4 regions of the Rhizobium sp. R693 genome follow, and region 4 is predicted to be linked to each of the others. Evidence: predicted binding sites of a transcription regulator. Region 4 holds the regulator's gene; each other region holds the start of a gene.

Region 1 (3,835 bases), on a different contig from region 4:
CACTTCCTCCGAAGCCTCGATCAGGGCGCGGAAGAGGTCGATGTCATAGTTGTCGTGCTTGCCCTGCAGAACAGCAGCGACGCGCTCCAGTCCCATGCCGGTGTCGATCGACGGACGCGGGAGGTCGATTCGCTCTTCCTTGGTGACCTGCTCGTACTGCATGAAGACGAGGTTCCAGATCTCGATGAAGCGGTCGCCATCTTCTTCAGGTGAGCCGGGAGGGCCGCCCCAGATGTGATCGCCGTGGTCATAGAAGATTTCCGAACACGGGCCGCACGGGCCGGTATCGCCCATCGCCCAGAAATTGTCGCTGGTCGGAATGCGGATAATCTTCTCGTCCGGCAAACCTGCGATCTTCTTCCAGAGATTAAAGGCCTCGTCATCCGTGTGATAGACGGTGACCAGCAGCCGCTTGGCGTCGAGCGCGAATTCCTTGGTGATCAGGTTCCAGGCAAGCTCGATTGCCCGCTCCTTGAAGTAGTCGCCGAAGGAGAAGTTGCCGAGCATCTCGAAGAAGGTGTGATGGCGCGCAGTGTAGCCGACGTTATCAAGGTCGTTATGCTTGCCGCCGGCGCGGACGCACTTCTGCGCCGTCGAGGCCGTCTTGTATGGACGCTGCTCCAGGCCGGTGAAAACATTCTTGAACTGGACCATGCCGGCATTGGTGAACATCAGGGTCGGATCGTTGCGCGGCACCAGCGGGCTCGACGAAACGATTTCGTGGCCGTTCTTCTTGAAATAGTCGAGGAAGGTCGACCGGATATCATTCACACCGCTCATGCTATGCCCTTCAATGCTGCCGGAAGGCAGGTCAAAACTTAAATCCAGTGGCTTTTATCGTTCGCCTTAACCACTGTCCAGCAGACAAACAAAACCGGCCGCATTCTGATCAAAGAATACGGCCGGTTTTGAACTGTTGGAAACCGATACGATTAGCCGTCGACGGCCTCGTCCCCGTCATTCGCATCAGGGCCGCCGTTCTGCAGGAAGCGGTCCGCAATCAGACCGGCATTCTGACGAAGCGCCGTCTCAATCTCACGCAGGAGATCCGGATTGTCGCGCAGGAAGAGCTTCGCATTCTCGCGGCCCTGGCCGAGGCGCTGGCTGTTATAAGAGAACCAGGCGCCCGACTTCTCGACAATACCAGCCTTGACGCCTAGGTCGACCAGTTCGCCGGTCTTCGAAACGCCCTCACCATACATGATGTCGAATTCGACCTGCTTGAAGGGAGGCGCCATCTTGTTCTTGACGACCTTGACGCGGGTCTGGTTGCCAATCACCTCTTCGCGCTCCTTGACCGCACCGATGCGTCGAATGTCAAGGCGAACGGACGCATAGAACTTCAGCGCGTTACCGCCGGTCGTCGTTTCCGGCGAACCGAACATGACACCGATCTTCATGCGGATCTGGTTGATGAAGATGACCATGGTGTTCGACTTCGAGATGGAAGCCGTCAGCTTGCGCAGTGCCTGGCTCATCAGACGCGCCTGAAGACCCGGCAGATTATCGCCCATCTCGCCTTCGATTTCGGCACGCGGCGTCAACGCGGCGACGGAGTCGACAACGAGAACGTCGACCGCACCGGAACGGACCAGCGTGTCGGTGATCTCAAGCGCCTGCTCGCCCGTATCCGGCTGTGAAATCAGCAGATTCTGCAGATCGACACCAAGTTTGCGGGCATAGACCGGATCGAGCGCATGTTCCGCGTCAACGAAAGCGCAGATGCCGCCCTTCTTCTGCGATTCGGCAATGGTCTGTAGCGCGAGCGTCGTCTTACCCGAGCTTTCAGGTCCGTAAATCTCTATGATACGTCCTTTCGGAAGACCGCCGATTCCGAGCGCTATATCCAGCCCGAGGGAACCCGTCGACACCGTTTCGATCTCGACAACGTTCTCGTTCGAGCCGAGCTTCATGATTGAGCCCTTGCCGAACGACCGCTCGATCTGTGAGAGTGCCGCTTCAAGTGCCTTGCTTTTGTCCACCGATTTGTCCTCTACAAGCCGCAATGTATTCTGTGACATTCGATCCACCTTTAGGTTATTGAAGCCGCTCAAGCAATGTCGCCGCTGATGCCGATTTTGTACCGCATTTGTTCTCATTGCGCAAGCGGCGCTCAAATAATTGAAACAAAAAGGTAAAACTGCCCGTGTTCTACATTTGTTTTAGTAATGGAAAGCAACAGCTTAGAGATAGGGATCTGCTCGCCAGTCGACCAGTGGCGGCAGGACGATTCGTATCTTTCGGCCACGCGGGATGATGAAATGAAGCGGAAGATTCTTGTCCTTGGCGGAGCCCATATCGACAGGCGCGGACGCATTTCAGGAGACACCGTGGCTGGCGCCAGCAATCCAGGTACATGGTTCGAGGAGCCGGGCGGCGGCGGCTTCAATGCCGCTCGCAATCTTGCCCGGTTGGGCTTCGACGTGACGATGATTTCGCCCCGCGGCGGTGATCCGATCGGCGAGATGGTCAGTGAGGCTGCCGACTTCGCCGGCGTTGATGATCGCCCCTTTGTTTTCCTCGATCGCAAGACGCCGAGCTATACCGCAATCATCGAGAACGACGGAAACCTGGTGATTGCGCTTGCCGACATGGATCTCTACCGCATGTTCGTGCCGAGGCGCCTCTCGATCCGTGCCGTCCGCGATGCCTTTGCCGCGACCGATTTCATCCTCATCGACGCCAACCTGCCAGCAGAGACGCTGGCATCGATCGTCGAGCGTGCGAAGGTGCTTGGCAAGCCGGTGGGCGCAATCGCAATCTCGCCGGCGAAGGCCGTCAAGCTCAAGCCGTGCATCGAAGGGATCGACTACCTTTTCCTCAACGAGGCTGAGGCTGCCGCATTGACCGGCGAGCGCCCCAACGATCCAGCACACTGGCCGTCACTGCTGGGTGACATCGGTTTGCGCGGCGGCGTCGTCACGCGCGGACAACGCGAGCTGATCGCCTTTGCGGATCGCCACGCGATAGCCCTGCAGCCCGCAAATCTGGAAGGCGTCGCGGATGTCACCGGCGCGGGAGACTCGCTTGCAGCCGGCGTAATCTCAGGATTGATGCGCGGGATTTCCTTGGTCGATGCCGTTCGCGAAGGCGCCGCAGCAGCAGCGCTGACCGTACAATCGCCGCATGCGGTCAATGAAAACCTTTCCCCGGATCTGATCAGGGAGACACTTTCCCTTGTTCCACCGGCGAGAATTTTGCATTGAAGGCCGTACCGATGAAATGGAAGAGACAATGACGAAACCGTTCTCCCCCCTCCTGCCGATCGCCTATTCCAAAGAAGTCGCAAGCGCCAAGCAGCGCGGCGCGCCGATCGTGGCACTTGAATCGACCATCATCACGCATGGCATGCCCTACCCCGGCAACATCGAGATGGCCCGCAGCGTCGAGGCGCTCATTCGTGAGCAGGGTGCCGTGCCAGCCACTATCGCGGTCATTCACGGAACGCTGCATATCGGCCTCGAATCCGATCAGCTGGAGCAACTGGCGCAGGCCAAGGACGTCCTCAAGGTTTCTCGCGCCGATCTCGCCTTCGCGATCGCCGAGCGCCGTCACGGTGCAACGACCGTAGCAGCGACCATGATCGCCGCCGAGCGTGCCGGCATCAAGGTCTTCGCCACCGGAGGCATCGGCGGTGTTCACCGCGGCGCTGAGGAAAGCTTCGATATTTCCGCTGACCTCGAGGAACTCGGCCGCACCGGCGTCATCGTCGTCTGCGCCGGCGCCAAGGCTATCCTCGACATTCCGAAAACCCTGGAGGTGCTGGAAACCGCGGGCGTTCCTGTCGTCACCTATGAAAGCGAGGAATTCCCCGCCTTCTGGTCCCGTGCCTCGG
Region 2 (3,835 bases), on a different contig from region 4:
GGCAAATGCGTGAAGATGTGCCTCGTTGCCCGGCGACACCTGTAGCGTGGCGGTGTCGACCTCAAGAAAATTCTCGCTCAGGAAGTAGCCGCGCAGTGAAGACTGGATCGCATTGCGTCCAATCAGGAACGGGCGGCGGTCCAAATGCACGCTCGGCGTCCACCACGGCGAGACTTTGGCGATCGAGGGATTCATTGGCATCATCCTGACCGACCTGTCCAACGCTGGGGCTGGCTATTTGCCGGATTTTAGGTTAGTTGCGCCCCCAAAGAACAATCAATCGCGTCTCCGGGGCTGTATCGACAGTCCTCTACGACGCCAAAAGCCGAGTTACAAGGAAGTCTTAATGGTCAAGGTCATCGCCTCTTCCGTCCGCAAGGGCAACGTTCTCGACGTGGATGGCAAGCTCTACGTCGTTCTGACGGCCCAGAACTTTCATCCGGGCAAGGGCACGCCGGTTACGCAGGTCGACATGCGTCGTATCGTTGACGGCGTCAAGGTCTCCGAGCGCTGGCGTACGACCGAACAGGTCGAGCGCGCCTTCGTCGAAGACGTGAACTTCCAGTATCTTTATGAGGATGGCGAAGGGTTCCACTTCATGAACCCGGCGACCTATGACCAGGTGGTCGTGAACGATGAAACGATGGGCGATCAGAAGGCCTATCTGCAGGAAGGCATGACCTGCATCCTGTCGATCCATGAAGGCGTTCCGCTTGCGCTCGAACTGCCGCGCCACGTAACCCTCGAAATCACGGAAACCGAGCCGGTTGTTAAGGGCCAGACGGCTTCGTCCTCCTACAAGCCGGCAATGCTGTCGAACGGCGTGCGCACCATGGTGCCTCCGCACATCAACGCCGGCACGCGCGTCGTTATCGCGACGGAAGACAATTCCTACGTCGAGCGCGCAAAGGACTGATCGTCCGCTTCAACGCTGAGAAACTACGGCCGCTTCGGAAACGACGCGGCCTTTTTCTTGTCAGTGGCTACATTCGTATCGCGACCACCGTTCAAACAAAAAGCGCCGGCTCAAGACGGCGCTTTCGATTTCAAAAATGATAATGCCGCCGAACGCCGGCCTAGGTTTTAGTAGCGCGGGCAACGTGCCTCGTAGCGACGGCCATACCGATCCCGGTAGACGCAATAGCCACGGCGCTCAACGGACTGGCCGATCAATGCGCCAGCAAGACCACCGGCAACAGCACCCACTGCAGCGCCACCCCAACTGTTGCTAACAGCACCACCGATAATAGCGCCTGTGCCGGCACCGATTGCGGTGCCCTGCTCGGTCGCCGTACAGGAAGCAAGTGCGCCAACGAGGGCGCCAATGAGTACAATTTTCTTCATCATGACATATCTCCCAGTTTTTTCCGTCGTTTAGATACGACCGAGCAGCACAAGAATAATAATAATCAGGAGAACTAGCCCCAAACCGCCCGAAGGTCCATAGCCCCATCCGCGGCTATAGCCCCAATTCGGTAGGGCGCCGATCAAAAGCAGAATAAGGATAATCAGAAGTATCGTGCCAAGCATGGTTCAAGTCCTCAGCCTCATTACACCTGGAATGGACAAGAAACACACATCACCGTTTTTTGTTCCAAATGTATCAACCGTTCCACTTTGGCGGAAAAACCACTCAATCAGGCCCCGTTTTCGCTTCCGGTGAGTAATGTTGACATCATCAGGCGAGACTCGAGCCGAAATGGATCGTCGATTTTCCGCGAAGGGCTGTTGACAGCCCGGATGCAAAGCGAGCCGCACGTATAGCGAGAATCTTGCGATTCAGCATCTTGTGGGAAAAAGCGATTCAAAATCAATACTTAGCCGTGAACAAACACTGAATCAGCCGGAGTCAGCGATTCGTCTCCGATTCGTTCTCAAGCTGTTCCGAATCGCAAAACGAGCAATCTGCAAGCTTTTCGCGCAACAGAAACCGCAGAGTAAATTCAAATCAGCCCTTGCGTTTGGGGCAACGGCTGTCCATGTGTTGTCTGCTTCGGAGAGGAGCTGACTTGACCTGGGGCACCCTCGCCTCATCTGCAGGACTATGACACTGACATCGCAGCCGATGATACTGAGCGGGCGCGGAGTAACCGCGGTGCTCGGACCAACCAATACCGGCAAGACGCATTATGCCATTGAGCGCATGGTTGCTCATGGCACCGGCGTGATCGGGCTGCCGCTACGGCTGCTGGCGCGTGAGGTCTATACACGTGTCGCCGAAAAGGTCGGGGTTCAAAACGTTGCATTGGTGACGGGCGAAGAGAAGATATCGCCTCCCAACGCCCGCTTTTCGGTCTGTACTGTCGAGGCAATGCCACGCGAGACCAAAGCCGCTTTCGTCGCGATCGATGAAGTTCAACTCGCCGGCGACCTCGAGCGAGGACACATCTTCACGGACCGTATTCTTCACTTGCGCGGCCGCGACGAAACGCTGTTGCTCGGCGCCGGTACCATGCGCCCGATCCTGCAGCAACTGCTCCCCGGAATCACCGTCGTCGAACGGCCGCGCCTTTCCCACCTGTTCTATGCGGGCCAGAAGAAGATCACCCGCCTGCCGCAACGCTCGGCGATCGTCGCCTTCTCCGCGGACGAAGTCTATGCGATTGCCGAGTTGATCCGCAGACAGCGCGGCGGAGCGGCAGTCGTTCTCGGAGCTCTCAGTCCACGCACCCGCAATGCGCAGGTAGCGCTCTATCAAGCCGGAGACGTGGAATATCTGGTCGCAACGGACGCGATCGGCATGGGTCTCAATCTTGACGTCGATCATGTCGCCTTCGCGCAAGATCGCAAATTCGACGGCTATCAGTTTCGCAATCTCAATCCCGCCGAGCTCGGGCAGATTGCCGGCCGCGCCGGACGGCATGTTCGCGACGGGACGTTTGGTGTCACGGGCCAGGTCGATCCCTTTGATGAGGAACTGGTCGAACGCATCGAAGGCCACGAGTTCGACAATGTGAAGGTGCTGCAGTGGCGCACCAAGAACCTCGACTTCGGCTCGCTTCACGCGTTGCGCGCGAGCCTTGAGAACGGTCCGACGGTCTCCGGCCTGACACGTGCTCTGCCCGCCGTCGACCAGCAAGCGCTGGAGCACCTGTCGCGCTACCCCGAAATCATCGATCTTGCCGATAACCCGGCGCGCGTCGAGAAGTTGTGGGAGGCCTGTGCACTTCCGGACTATCGACGCATCGCACCGGCTCAACACGCCGATCTGATTTCCACCCTCTTTTCCGATCTCGTCCGCTATGGCACGGTAAACGAGGACTTCCTTGCCGAGCAGGTGCATCGCGCGGATCGAACAGACGGTGAGATTGACACGCTTTCGGCGCGAATCGCGCAGATAAGGACTTGGACCTATGTATCGAATCGGCCCAATTGGCTTGCCGATCCGACACACTGGCAGGAAAAGACGCGGGAAATCGAAGATCGATTGTCCGATGCGTTACATGAAAGGTTGACGAAACGCTTTGTTGATCGCAGGACATCTGTGCTCATGAAGCGCCTGAGAGAGAATGCGATGCTGGAAGCTGAAATCAGTGTAAATGGCGATGTCTTCGTTGAAGGACATCATGTGGGGCAACTGTCGGGATTCCGGTTCACGCCCATTTCGGGAGCGGAGGGACCGGACGCTAAGGCCGTTCAGTCTGCTTCGCAGAAGGCGCTCGCTCTGGAATTCGAGGCACGCGCGGCTCGCCTCCATGCAGCCGGCAATGGCGATCTCGCGATCGGCTCCGACGGTTCGATCCGCTGGTTGGGCGACCCGGTGGCGCGCCTGGCAGGCAGTGATCATGTCATGCGCCCGCGCGTCATCATCCTCGCCGATGAGCAGTTGACCGGC
Region 3 (3,835 bases), on a different contig from region 4:
GAACGCTGCGCCAGTTCACGCACTTCCATGGCGACGACGGCAAAGCCCTTGCCGGATTCGCCAGCGCGCGCTGCCTCGACGCCGGCATTGAGCGCCAGCAGGTTGGTCTGGAAGGCAATCGAGTCGATCACGGTGATGATCGAGTTGATCTGGCGAGATGATGCCTGGATCGCTTCCATTGCAGCAATCGTCTCGCGCATGATCTGGCTGGAGCCTGTCGTGTCACGCTTGGCGTCGCGGGCGATGCGTTCTGCATGTTCTGCGCGCTCGATCTGAAGACGAATCGACTGGGTAATCGCATCGATCGCATTTGCAGTCTCGGTGATCGAAGCGGCCTGACGCTCGGTGCGACCGGCGAGCTCGTCGGCACCGGTGCGCATTTCCTCGGAGCCCGCACGCACCGCCATAGAGTTGCCGCCGATCGCCGTCATCGTTTCGCTGAGAGCCGCCAGCGCTTCGTTGAAGTTGATGCGAAGGCCTTCGAGTTCGCTCGGGAAACGGGTCTCGATCTGATAGGCAAGATCGCCGTTGGCCAGATGGTGCAGACCCTCGTCGATCGCCTGAACGACCTCCTGCAGGGTCCGGGCCTCCGCCTCGCGCTCGGCCATATGCTGCTGGCGATCCCGTTCCGCGCGCGCCCGCGTTTCGTTGCTGGCGGCTTCCAGCTCGCGGCTTTCGACCAGCGACTGCTTGAACCGTGCCAATGCCTTGGCCATCGTGCCGATTTCGTCACCGCGGTTCTGGCTGCCGATCTCGACCTCCAGCTTGCCATCGGCAACATCGCGGGTAACGCCGGCAAGACGGGCAAGCGGCGAGAAAAGCAGCTTGGTGATTGCCCAGGTTGCCGCTGCCATGACGATCAGAACGCCAAGCGCAATCATCGTCAGCAGGGTGGCGATTTCGAGAGAACCAGCGTTGAGCTCGCTGATTCGCACGCTTTCCACGACGAGGAAGCGGGAGCCCTGGTAGTCGATGCCACGGACATAGGCTCGCGCCGCGCCATCGGCGCGATCGAAGTCGTCGACCGTCATCCCCTTTGCCGAAAGCGCGTCCTTTACGAAGGTGAAAGGCGCGGTATCGAGCGTGACGAGCTGGCCGGTCGCGTTCACGCCGATCGCCGAGCCGTCATCCGAGATGATTGCCGCCTGCGCCGTGCTGCCGGCCACAATGCCCTTGGCGAGAATGCTGGTGATCATGTTGTCGCGCACCTTGAAGAGCATCACGCCCTTCGCCGCACCCAGCTTGACGATCGGCACGGCGTAGAAGATTGCCGACCTGCCGCTTGCGGCATCGACGCGAAGACCGGAAAAGCCCGTCGGTGCGGAATCGTCCGTCGCCTTGGCGGTGTTTGCGATCGCCTTGGCGAAGGCGAGACCGGCGCCGGTCGACTTCCACGCGTCGGCCTTCAGGTTTTCGGCGAAATCGTCGTTCTTCTTGTAGGAGTAGAGGACGTTACCATCGAGATCGGCAATCAGCAGATCGCTGAAGGCGGTGTTCTCGAGGTCACGGCCAACCTCGCTCTGCGTTGTCTCATGGTTGGAATAGTAGAAGCCGCTTGGCGCCTGCGGCTTCATTAGCTTCTCGCGCTGGTCGGCCGGGTTCGGGTTGTTGGTGATGAACACCTTCTTCAATTCGGCGCGCGCATCGCCTGACGTCTTCTCGATTGTCTTCCAGCCACTTTTCAGGCTCGTGATCGACATCTGCAGCGCTTCGATGCGCGCGATCGAATTCGCCTGGTTTTCAAGCTGCTCAAGCTGATCCTGCAGCATGTCGCCGCGGAAGATCAGGACGCTCTCCTTCGCCTTGAGCGCCTGCTCGCCGGAAATGCGGCTGCTGGCGAAGTAGGCGAGGACATTGATGACCGCGATCGACAGTGCGGTCAGCAGGATGAATGTGGCAATGACCTTGAAGGACAGGGACTGAAATCTCTGAACCATGAACGATGAACCCTTCCGGAACGGCTCATACCGGCAGAACGGGAACGCCCTGCCGGCTGACCTGCAAACAGAACACGGGAGCCTTGCCTTCGCGGGAAGGGAGCTCCTCTCACATTTTATCGGTCAAAAGTCGGCTACGGAGCTTAAATTGCCGTAAACAGCCTCCCTGAAAACAAGGAATGTTTTTGTTTTGTTCACTTATCGATGGCAGTTATTTTGCGAGTGCAATAGGGTGAACCATGCAAAATACGATTCGCATCATCGGCGTTGACCCGGGCCTGCGCCGCACCGGCTGGGGAATTATCGACACGCTCGGCAATTCCTTGCGCTTCGTCGCATCAGGCACGGTAACCTCGGACGGCGACATGGACCTGGCCTCGCGCCTCTGCCAACTGCATGACGGTCTGGCGGATGTCGTCCATAGCTACAAGCCGGATGAGGCCGCGGTCGAACAGACCTTCGTCAACAAGGATGCCGTGGCAACCCTGAAGCTCGGCCAGGCCCGTGGTATTGCCATGCTGGTCCCCGCCCGCGCCGGATTGCCGGTCGCAGAATACGCGCCGAACGCCGTCAAGAAGGCGGTCATTGGAGTCGGCCACGGCGAGAAGCAGCAAATCCACATGATGCTGAAAATCCTGATGCCGAAGGTCGAATTCAAAGGCAATGACGCCGCCGACGCGCTGGCGATCGCCATCTGCCATGCGCACAACCGCGGCAGCAACCGCATGCGGCAGGCGGCACTTGCCGGCTAATCTTCACTGACAATCCACCGAACGGACCATTTGCATGATCGGCAAGCTTAAAGGCACCATCGAAGAAATCGGCGACGACTACGTCCTCGTCGATGTCCACGGCGTCTGCTACGTCGCCTTCTGCTCGGCGCGCACCCTGTCTCGCCTCGGCTCGGTGGGGGAAGCCTGCGTGCTCTTCATCGAAACCTATGTTCGCGAAGACCAGTTGAAGCTCTTCGGCTTCATGACCGCGCTCGAAAGAGAATGGTTCATCCTCCTGCAGAGTGTTCAGGGCGTCGGCGCGAAGGTGGCGCTCGCAGTCCTTTCGACACTGCCTCCGAGCGAACTGGCGAACGCCATTGCGCTGCAGGATCGCACGGCGGTCGCCCGCGCTCAGGGCGTCGGACCCAAGGTCGCCGTGCGCATCGTCACCGAACTGAAGAACAAGGCGCCGGCCTTTGCCGGAGAAGCGTCGGGCACCATCGGCCTCAAGCAGGAACTCGGCGAAGGTGTTGCCGCAGCCCCGGTCGCGGATGCGGTCTCCGCGCTGACGAACCTCGGCTACTCCCGCGACCAAGCGGCCAATGCCGTTGCCGCCGCAATGAAGACTGCCGGTGAAGGCGCTGACAGCGCCAAGCTCATCCGCCTCGGGTTGAAGGAACTGGCTCGCTGATCCAATTGCCCGAGCGGGTGCCAAAAGCCTCTGGCTTGGTGTATTGGTCACGAGCGTTTGAAGATTGGGAAATGCCAGCATGAGTGAAGCCGCGCGCCTGATATCGGCAGAGAAACGAGGCGAAGACCTGGATGTGACGCTGCGGCCGCAATCGCTGGACGAGTTCACCGGCCAGGCGGAAGCGCGCGCAAACCTGAAGGTTTTCATCGAGGCGGCGAAGAACCGCGGCGAGGCGCTCGACCATGTCCTTTTCGTTGGCCCACCCGGCCTCGGCAAGACCACACTGGCGCAGATCATGGCGAAGGAACTCGGCGTCAATTTCCGTTCGACATCAGGCCCGGTCATCGCCAAGGCGGGCGATCTCGCCGCCCTGTTGACCAATCTCGAAGAGCGCGACGTCCTCTTCATCGATGAAATCCATCGGCTCAATCCCGCCGTCGAGGAAATCCTCTACCCTGCGATGGAGGACTTCCAGCTCGACCTCATCATCGGCG
Region 4 (3,835 bases):
TTGCTCCTGTCTCCGTCCGAGGCGCTGGGACCGAGCTTCCAGATGTCATTTGCAGCGACGCTCGCCCTTGTCGCCGGTTACGCGATCTGGTCGAAGAGAAGCGCGCGCGAACACCCTCTGCTGCAGGTCGCCGCAGTGAAGCCCATCGTTTTTGTCGCTCGCTTCTTTGGGGGCATCTTGCTGACCTCGATGATCGGCGGCTTCTCGACGGCGCTCTTTGCCGTCGAGCACTTCCACCGGCTCAGCGCTTACGGACTACCCGCAAATCTCATGGCCATGCCGGTGATCTCTTTTGTGGTAATGCCAATGGGGATGTTCGCGATGTTGCTGACGCCGTTTGGCCTCGATGTTATTCCCTGGAAAATCGCGGGCTTCGGGCTCGACATCGTGATCGCCATTGCCAAGACGGTCTCGGGCTGGGGTGGCAACGTCGATATGGGACGATTGCCGGGTTGGTACTTTCCTGTGGCGGTCGCGGGCTTCCTCTCGCTTGCCCCTCTGCGAACCAAGCTCCGCTATCTCGGCGCTGCCGTGATCGCGTTGGCGCCATTGTGGCATTGGCGCCGTCCAGACCGCCCCCGCGAAATTGTCATGGCCGAGGACGGCAGCATTTGTCGCGATTGTCAAAGGGCAGGTCCTTGCAATCCAATCGACCCCATCCGCCTGACTTCGTCTTCGATCAATGGCGAAGGGCGCTCGCGGCGGAGTTAAGCCAGCCACCGCAACTATTGGAAGGCGTCGGCCCTGTTCGTCAGCGGAGAAGTAAAGGGGAAGCTCCACGGCTCTCAGCAACGGAATTGCGTAACGCTCGCAACGCGCTACGTCAGGCTGCGACGGGCGCTGGGAACCGCTTCGTCTGCCTGAAAGGCGCCTGGTGCACTGCCCCGCATGCGGCTACATCGTGACAATCGTCGAAAATCTCGCTTATTTCGGCACTGCCTGTGATACAGCTGATATCGTCGTAACGCCCGCTCGCCTGCGGGCGACGGCATGCCGGTCGGGCGCGCTTCTGTTCACCGGCGAAACCCTGCGTCATTCGGGCGCTGCTGAGATAAGGATAGATGACCAGGGTGTACCCGTGGTAACGACGGCCTACACCACACTTGACCGCCCTTGGATGCGGCATCGGGCATACAACTGGCGGAGCGGCACCTTCGACGGTGAGCCGCCTGTCTTCAATGATAACGGCGAATGAGGCCGACGAGCTTGCCCTGAACCTTGACACGGTCAGGCCCGAAAATACGCGTTTCATAAGCCGGGTTCGCGGCCTCAAGCGCAATGGAAGCGCCTTTGCGGCGGAAGCGCTTAAGGGTTGCTTCCTCGTCATCGACAAGTGCGACAACGATGTCGCCGGCATTTGCAGTGCTGGCGTTGCGGATGATCACCGTGTCGCCATCAAAGATGCCGGCTTCGATCATCGAGTCGCCCTTGACCTCAAGCGCATAGTGTTCGCCCGGGCCAAGCATGTCGGCTGGAACAGTGATGTCGTGGGTAATGTTCTGGATTGCCGAAATCGGCACGCCCGCGGCGATCCGTCCCATGACTGGCACGGAGGCGGAATTGCCGTTGTCGGCTTGTGCAGCCGGCTTCGGCGGCGCGACCGGCTGTGGCTTTCCGAGGCTGCCTTCGATGACGCTCGGCGAAAAGCCGCGGCGGGGCTGCAAGCTCGGATTGTAGGCTTCAGGAAGCTTGATGACCTCCAGGGCGCGGGCTCGATTCGGCAGTCGACGAATGAAACCACGTTCTTCCAGAGCAGTAATTAGCCGGTGGATGCCGGACTTCGACGCGAGGTCCAAGGCGTCTTTCATTTCGTCAAAAGACGGGGGGACACCGGACTCCTTCATTCGTTCGTGAATGAAGAGAAGAAGCTCCTGTTGCTTGCGCGTCAGCATCGAAGTTGAACCCCAGAGTCGTGAAACAAAGCCAGAACAGACACTATATGTTCCATATGTGTTCCGCAAGTACCTAAATTTTCGTAAAACTTGCCTGCAACTTGTTCAGTTTTTGCGTTGCTTTTGAGCGAAAGCGCAGAAGGGGGTTGCATTGTTCCCTTGCCCGGCGCACATCTTCGCAAATTCCCGGGAGTTTGCCATGAGCGAAGCACATCCGCTGGACCACATCGTGCTGCCGGTCTCCAATATTGTACTTGCCCGCGAGCGTCTCGGAAAACTCGGATTCACCGTCGCGCCCGATGCCCGGCATCCTTTTGGAACCGAGAACGCCTGCATATTCTTCGCCGACGAAACTTACCTGGAGCCGCTCGCGGTCGCCAGCGCAGAACCGTATGAGGCGTCAGCGAAGAAAGGCAATGTCTTTACCGCGCGTGACCGCGCTTTTCGGTTTCGATGCGGGGATGATGGGTTCTCCGCGGCGGTCTTCGCGACCGCCGATGCCGACCGCGACCATGCCAGATTCCTTGCCGAAAAGATCAACGGTGGCGAGATGCTGCAGTTCGAGCGACCGATGAGACTGCCCGACGGTTCTCAGGCAACCGCCGCGTTCAAGCTCGCGTTCGCGGTCGATCTGCGAGCTCCGGACTTTTTCTTTTTCACATGCCAACGCGTCAATCCGCTGCCGTCTGATCGAAGGACGCTGCAAACCCATGTGAACGGCGTCAAAGGAATCGCGGAGATCATTCTTGGCGCGCGGGACCCAAAGGCTTTTGCACCATTTGTGCGCGCCGCGGCGCACAGCCTCACGGTGACTAACGAGGCCTTTGGCGCGAGTGTTACAACTCCGAACGCCAAAGTGAGCGTTCTCTCTCCAGATGGATTGGATGCCTACTTCGACATTCCCGCACCCTCAAACGATCGCGGCCTGCGTGGCGTCGCCATTGTTTTCACGGTCAGTGATCTCGCCGTGACAGAAGCGCATTTGGCTGCTAACGGGATGACCTACACGCGCAAGAACAATCGAATTCTGGTGAAGGCGGCGCCCGGGCAGGGTGCGCTCTTCGCCTTCGAGGAGAAACGATGAGCCAGACAAATTCCGAAGTCGTGGTTGGCCAAGGCGCCGACCGTGTCACCTTTTCGAATATCGGCAGGCTGTCGCTGATTGCCGGCCCGTGTCAAATGGAGAGCCGTGACCATGCATTCATGGTCGCGGGCGTGCTTAAGGAACTCTGCGACAAGCTTGGTCTTGGTCTCGTTTATAAGTCGTCCTTCGACAAAGCCAACCGGACGTCGCTCTCGGCCCAGCGAGGCATCGGCCTTGAAAAGGCTCTGGAGGTCTTTTCCGATCTTAAGAAGGAATACGGTTTTCCTGTTCTGACTGACATCCATACGGAAGAGCAGTGCGCCGAGGTGGCAACCGTCGTCGACATCCTGCAGATTCCTGCCTTCCTCAGCCGCCAGACGGACCTGCTCGTGGCTGCCGCCAAAACCGGCCGAGCCATCAACGTCAAGAAGGGGCAGTTCCTGGCGCCTTGGGACATGAAGAATGTCCTCAACAAGCTGAACTCGACAGGCAACCCGAATATTCTCCTGTGCGAGCGCGGGGCCTCCTTCGGCTACAACACGCTCGTATCGGACATGCGTTCGCTGCCAATCATGGCGGCGATGGGCGCTCCGGTTGTTTTCGATGCGACGCATTCAGTCCAGCAACCGGGCGGGCAAGGCGGTTCCAGCGGTGGTCAGCGCGAGTTTGTCGAAACTCTCGCGCGCGCTGCCGTTGCAGTCGGCGTCGCAGGTGTATTCGTCGAGACACACGAAGATCCGGACAACGCGCCGTCTGATGGCCCGAACATGGTATACCTCAAGGATATGCCGCGGCTGCTGGAAAAACTCCTCGCCTTCGACGCGATTGCCAAACTGGCTTGAAGGGCGAGCGGAGGATG

What was found. The regulator LexA, encoded in region 4, represses DNA repair genes until DNA is damaged. The targets are predictions, from matches to a motif close to TGTTCNNNNTGTGTTCNG.
Region 1: recA (recombinase RecA) is a predicted target of LexA. The motif match lies at 2,148-2,165, and genes of this name have one in related genera.
Region 2: ATY79_RS18565 (helicase-related protein) is a predicted target of LexA. The motif match lies at 1,870-1,887, and genes of this name have one in related genera.
Region 3: ruvC (crossover junction endodeoxyribonuclease RuvC) is a predicted target of LexA. The motif match lies at 2,118-2,135, and genes of this name have one in related genera.

What each region holds. Positions count from the first base shown of each region.
Region 1 covers NZ_LOKY01000034.1:80,390-84,224, forward strand. The annotation lists gene alaS (alanine--tRNA ligase) at 1-780, opposite strand, end outside; gene recA (recombinase RecA) at 933-2,021, opposite strand; gene ATY79_RS21135 (carbohydrate kinase family protein) at 2,262-3,206, shown strand; gene ATY79_RS21140 (pseudouridine-5'-phosphate glycosidase) at 3,235-3,835, shown strand, end outside.
Region 2 covers NZ_LOKY01000023.1:179,945-183,779, forward strand. The annotation lists gene epmA (EF-P lysine aminoacylase EpmA) at 1-195, opposite strand, end outside; gene efp (elongation factor P) at 347-916, shown strand; gene ATY79_RS18555 (YMGG-like glycine zipper-containing protein) at 1,084-1,347, opposite strand; gene ATY79_RS18560 (DUF3309 family protein) at 1,375-1,530, opposite strand; gene ATY79_RS18565 (helicase-related protein) at 2,045-3,835, shown strand, end outside.
Region 3 covers NZ_LOKY01000047.1:296,317-300,151, reverse strand. The annotation lists gene ATY79_RS27670 (methyl-accepting chemotaxis protein) at 1-1,937, opposite strand, end outside; gene ruvC (crossover junction endodeoxyribonuclease RuvC) at 2,177-2,689, shown strand; gene ruvA (Holliday junction branch migration protein RuvA) at 2,724-3,341, shown strand; gene ruvB (Holliday junction branch migration DNA helicase RuvB) at 3,421-3,835, shown strand, end outside.
Region 4 covers NZ_LOKY01000003.1:153,737-157,571, forward strand. The annotation lists gene ATY79_RS31270 (ComEC/Rec2 family competence protein) at 43-711, shown strand; gene ATY79_RS31275 (hypothetical protein) at 902-1,195, shown strand; gene lexA (transcriptional repressor LexA) at 1,176-1,892, opposite strand; gene ATY79_RS04890 (VOC family protein) at 2,092-2,976, shown strand; gene kdsA (3-deoxy-8-phosphooctulonate synthase) at 2,973-3,818, shown strand.